Linked DNA regions of Pseudobacteroides sp.. Each later gene encodes a partner of the first gene's protein in a complex. Links are inferred from orthologs where the notes say so. Each region holds a gene or a part of one and is shown on either strand. Other genes may lie near its edges.

What was found. The genes of interacting proteins can lie anywhere in the genome.
Region 2: rpsR (region 1) and rpsT share a complex: the UniProt entries of both Bacillus subtilis proteins name them as parts of the 30S ribosomal subunit. The link is inferred for Pseudobacteroides sp. from one-to-one orthologs.

The regions. Positions count from the first base shown.
Region 1 is NZ_DATCTU010000104.1:132,030-134,804, forward strand. Bases 6-2,701 are described here. They hold rpsR (30S ribosomal protein S18), read right to left. Parts: upstream 1,632-2,701; coding sequence 1,380-1,631; downstream 6-1,379. Other genes in these bases: VIO64_RS17025 (MazG-like family protein), read right to left, coding at 6-327; pheA (prephenate dehydratase), read right to left, coding at 424-1,260; VIO64_RS17040 (single-stranded DNA-binding protein), read right to left, coding at 1,755-2,171; rpsF (30S ribosomal protein S6), read right to left, coding at 2,181-2,468. Outside these bases: more of VIO64_RS17025, read right to left, coding at 1-5; VIO64_RS17050 (sporulation peptidase YabG), read left to right, coding at 2,728-2,775. UniProt on the Bacillus subtilis protein: Binds as a heterodimer with protein bS6 to the central domain of the 16S rRNA, where it helps stabilize the platform of the 30S subunit.
Region 2 is NZ_DATCTU010000025.1:12,718-15,771, forward strand. Bases 80-3,054 are described here. They hold rpsT (30S ribosomal protein S20), read right to left. Parts: upstream 1,710-3,054; coding sequence 1,449-1,709; downstream 80-1,448. Other genes in these bases: VIO64_RS04030 (sensor histidine kinase), read left to right, coding at 80-350; VIO64_RS23030 (cyclic lactone autoinducer peptide), read right to left, coding at 450-590; VIO64_RS04035 (accessory gene regulator B family protein), read right to left, coding at 650-1,237; gpr (GPR endopeptidase), read left to right, coding at 1,891-2,889. Outside these bases: more of VIO64_RS04030, read left to right, coding at 1-79. UniProt on the Bacillus subtilis protein: Binds directly to 16S ribosomal RNA.

The DNA.
Region 1 (2,775 bases):
TATCCTGGAACAATTTAAATGCCTTGTTAATTCCGATAAATCTCCATAGTATTTTTCAACATCATGCTCTTCAACCAAGCCAAGCTTAATTTTATTCTCTATTTTAATTTCAATGGAATTATAACTGATTCCAAGCCTTTTACCAAGCAGGTAGCATATCAAAATTATATTTGACAGGCTTTCAGTGACAGCCTCATGGACTTCCTCTTTTGCTCCGTTTACAAGTATTTTGAATAATGCTGCAATATCTGTCAGGAGTTCACTCTTTAACCACTCTATAATTTTTATATTCCTTGTTATATCAATTTCCTTATCAAATAATGCCATCTAACCACTCCAGTATAGTTTATGATTGTATATTATAACACACCACTACATGGATAGAATATACATTTGCTTTATTTCCCGCAAGCTATAAGTTCCTTATACCGTAAATATTGGATAGGATCCAAGGAATTTATAAAATGATGATTTTCTTTTTACCATAGTAAGTGCATCCTTCAAATCTTCATCGTCCCTGTGCCCTAATATATCAATGAAAAAAATATACTTACCCAGCTCATTTTTGGCTGGCCTTGACTCTATTCTCGTCATGTTTATATCCCACAGATTGAAAATATCCAATATTCTGTAGAGACTCCCAGGTTTGTCTTCAGTTGAAAACACAATTGAGGTCTTGTCATTTCCCGTCTTGCAGCTGTCATTATGGGCTATAACTGCAAACCTGGTAAGATTATTATCACTGTCCTGTACACACTTATCCAGTATATCAAGTCCATATACCTTTGCTGCTATGGAAGACCCTATTGCCGCCATGCTTCCGTCGCACTGTGCCACCTCTTCTGCCGCCCCTGCAGTACTGTAAACATATTTTATATGAGCATTGGGGTATCTGCTGCCGATAAATTTCCTGCATTGGCCTATTGGCTGTGGATGTGAAACAATACACCGGATTTTTTCAGGATCAGTTCCCTTCCTAACCAGCAGGTTCTGAACAATGGATATTACTACTTCATCCTTTATCAAAAGGTTGACATCTGAAGCCAGCATATCAAGAGTTACATTTATAGCCCCCTCCAAGGAATTTTCCATAGGAGCCACACCCTCGTCAACTTCCTTGTTTTGAACAGCAAATATCAAATCGGATATTCCATTATACTCATACAGCTCAAAGTTTTCTATTTTTCTACCATCAATATATCTTAAAGTAGCTTCCTGCGAAAATGTACCTTTAGGACCAAGATAACCTATCTTTACCATAACATTATCTCCATATAGTTATTTTTTAGAACAAAATCGCTTGCGATTTTGCAACCTTGATTGTTGTGGTGAGAAATTAAAAGCCTATAGATTGTTCTATAGGCTTTACATGTAAATTCTTATTCAGCTGTATATGGCAAAAGTGCAACGTGTCTTGCTCTTTTTATTGCCATAGTCAACTGACGTTGATGTTTGGCACAGTTTCCGGAAATTCTCCTTGGAAGTATCTTACCTCTTTCGGATATGAATTTGCGTACTTTTGCTACATCCTTGTAATCGATATCAACTACTTTATCTACACAGAAGGCACAAACTTTTTTCTTTGCCCTTCTCATTCTCATTCCGCCTTTACCTTCGCCTTTATCGTACATATCTTTTCCGCCGCTTCTTTCTCTTTTTCCACCTGGCATTCAAAAAACCTCCTTTCAAAAACCTATCATATATATAGGAATACGATTAATTACTTTAACTTTAGAAGACTCACTTCTTAAAAATTAAAACGGCAATTCATCATCATCACCAATAGGATAGAATCCATCTTCACTACTGCTTGTTCCTCCAAATGAAGGCTTGGAAGAAGACTCTTCAGACTTTTTACTGTCAGCAAAATGTGCCTCTTCAGCTACTATCTCAGTAACATAATGACGCTTTCCTTCATTATCATCCCATGTTCTGGTCTGAATACGCCCTACAATTACAACCTGACGGCCTTTTTGAAAATACTTGCCGCAGAATTCTGCAAGCTTATTCCAGACTACTACAGGTATAAAATCTGCCTGTTTCTCTTCCCCTTGCTTAGAAAATGCTCTATTAACAGCAAGAGTAAAGCTGCATACAGGTGTATTATTTGTACTGGTATATCTTAATTCAGGCTCTTTCGTCAGTCTTCCCATTAGAATGGCTTTATTCATAAAATCACCTTATTTTTCCTTTTTGATAATCATGTATTTAATTATGCCATCTGTAATTTTGTAAATTCTCTCAAGCTCATGAGGGAAACTAGATTCTGCTGTGAAGTTAACTAATACATAGTAACCTTCATTACAGTCTTCAATTGGATATGCAAGCTTTTTTTTGCCCCATTCGTCAATACTTTCCAATTGTGCAGAAGTTTCTAAAAGTCCCTTAAACTTTTCAACAAGAGCTTTTATAGTTTCTTCACCAACCTCAGTATTGATTATAAAAATTGATTCATACTTATTTGCCATTCGACTTCACCTCCTCCCGGACTAAACGGCCCTGTATCTCGAGTACAGAGCAAGGATACGGTTACAAATTTTATCACATAATCTTTCATTTTTCAAGGGTTATTACAAAATTTTATTAAATTTTGCCTTTTGAATTTAATCTTTTCATAAAAGATTAACATAGTGCCACACTTAATTACATCAAAATAACTGAGAATAGTCCCAACATTCAAGAAAATGCATATTATGTAATATGCATTTTCTTATTGGAGGATTCTATATGTCTGACTTTAATGTTGGAGATATTGTAGTCAGAAAATCTTATGGC
Region 2 (3,054 bases), on another replicon or contig:
TTAATATTATGGATGAGTATAGCATCGAAAGAATAAAAATATACGATTTATGTAAAGTTATGGGGATACTTTTGGACAATGCACTGGAAGCAGCGGTTGAATCTGCTAAGAAGTATGTAGAGCTATCAATTGCTAAAAACTCTCAGAATGCTATTATTATTGAAATAATCAATTCATATGCAGGAAGCCCAAACAAAGAAAAGATTTTTGAAAATGGTTATACTACAAAGGCAGGGCATAGCGGATTCGGACTTTGGGAGGTTAAAAAGATTATATCTAAATATCAGAATTGCTCATTAACCACATCCGTCACAGAGTCTTTATTTACCCAAAGAATTGAAATTTTGTAGTAGAGTACTTCGATCTATAGTATAGCTAAAACACTTTTAACTTACTAAATAAGTGTTTTAGCTATATGTTTTGCAATAATCATTTTACATTTTAAATAATTATGTCGGTTTTTTAGTTAGAGATTTTGGTGCCTTAGGTTGATAGAAGCCAAAAGGTATGCATTCTGAAGCAACATTTGATGTTAAACCAACAAATAAGTTTACAAATATGCCTTTTAAAAATTTTTTCACGTTTCTCACTTCCTTTCCTTTTGAATTTTTCTATTAATTGCAAGACTAATATGTAATCTTTGATTAGCTTATCTTCTTTTGCATCCAAAAACCATATACCCTGCAGGCGATAAAGCCATCATCGGAATGAGTGATGAGATGATTATAACGTAATATATTTGCAAGTTAAGGTTTTTTATAAATAAGCATATGGCGAAAAATGTTATGAGAAAAGCACAGGATGTAATTTTTTGAATGCGTTTTTTTCTGTCACTGTATAAAGGTCCGTCAATAGTTTCACCGGGTGCATATTTTAATACCATCAGAATACTTGCTGCAAATATGACAATACTTGGTATGTAACTGCTGTATTTTATATGACTGGATAAAATAATTGTACCGAATATTGATAATAGATGTGTTATGATGCATTGAGTGCGTGTGCGTGAGTGTGCACCGCCTGCAGTTGATCTAAGCAAGCCTATTACTGCAAAGGCAATAGCAGCATAAACAACAACGCCTAAAAGAAATGCGATTAGAAATATTATTGCTGTAATAATTGTTTGAAATATTAATATATTGGCACCGTAAGATATTATTTCAGCTTTTTCTTCAGTTATATCTCTATTATTTTCTCTAATTTTACTTGCAATAATGTCGCTGAGTTTATCAATCATATAACACCCTATTGTTAAAATGTATACTTATTATACACAAAAATACAAAAAAATGCAATTATTATTAACATAAAATTTAAAAAATTTGTCTGAATTTCTAGAAATTTTATATATTTTTATAGAACAAAAAACTAGACACTAAAAAAATGAAACAAAAAAACGTACTACATTAAGTACGTTTATATTTGTCTCATTACTTTGTTAAGTTCAATTAAGCCATCTTATTCAATGCTTTAGCCAATCTGGATTTCCTTCTCGCAGCGGTGTTCTTATGTAACAACTTACTTGCTGCTGCTTTATCTATAGCTTTCATAGCTTCAGTAAAAGAAACTTTAGCATTGGCATCCTTACTTTCGATTGCTTCCTTACATTTCTTAATTGAAGTCTTAAGCGAAGATTTCTTCATTGAATTTATTAATGTCTTCTTCTGAGTTACCTTTACTCTTTTTATTGCAGACTTAATATTTGGCAAACCTTTCACCTCCTGCGAGTTAATAATCATGAAGTATTGTACCATGAAAAAAATATAATTGCAAGGGTATTTGATAAACTTTTAAACATTTATCTTCAAAAATAGTATTGAAACTATCCGGCAAGGTAAAAATATGTCATATATGTTGTAATTAATAGACGATGAAGGAAGGGTTACGATTATGAATAGAAGCATTAGAACCGATTTGGCTTTAGAAGCAAATGAAATGTTTATTAAGCAGTCAACCGGGAATGTAAATCAATCTATAGGGCACCCGCCTGGGGTTGAAGTTGAAAACGACGGCACTGATGATATTAAAATAACAAGGGTTAGGGTTACAACACTTATGGGAGAAGATTCAATAGGAAAGCCCATGGGAAATTATATTACCCTTGAGATACCAAAGTTAAGGGAGAATGATCAGGATCTAATTGAAGAAGCAAGCAAGGAGTTTGCAAAGGAGCTTCAGAAGCTTGTGAATTTGGACAAGGACGCAACGGTTCTAGTAGTTGGACTGGGTAACTGGAATGTTACACCTGATGCTTTAGGGCCTAAAGTTGTTTCAAGCCTTATGGTTACAAGACATTTGCTGGAGTATGTGCCTGAACAGGTAGAGGATGGTGTAAGACCTGTATGTGCCGTAGCACCAGGTGTTTTGGGCATAACCGGCATAGAAACCGGAGAGATAATAAAGGGAATTGTGGACAAAGTACAGCCTAAGCTTATAATCGCCATTGACGCTCTCGCATCCAGGAAAACAGAGCGTATGAGCACCACAATCCAGATTGCGGACACAGGGATATCGCCGGGATCGGGTGTCGGAAACAAAAGGATGGAACTCTCCAAGGCTACAATGGGAATTCCCGTAATAGCAGTGGGGGTGCCGACAGTTGTTGAAGCAGCTACTGTAGCAAATGATGCAATTGACCTTGTTATGGATAGCCTTATAAAGCAAGCGTCAAAAGGCACGGAGTTTTATAACATGTTAAATGAAATTGACAGAAATGAAAAGCATTTATTGATTAGAGAAGTATTGGAGCCATATGTAGGCAATCTTATTGTCACACCTAAGGAAATTGACGATATTATAGAAAGAGTAACAAAGGTTATAGCTAATGGAATTAACATAGCACTTCATGAAGGTATCACTTTAGATGATGTAAACAGATACGTTCATTAAGCTTGTCGCTGTTTTCATGAGATATAATTGTATTTTCATGTGTTAAGCAGTGCAAAATACTACTTAGGCACGATAAAAAATAACTTCCGCTATAAATTTCGCTCATGTGTTGATTTGACTCGTCAACACCCGCTCAAAAGCGGAAGTAATTTTTTAATCATACCT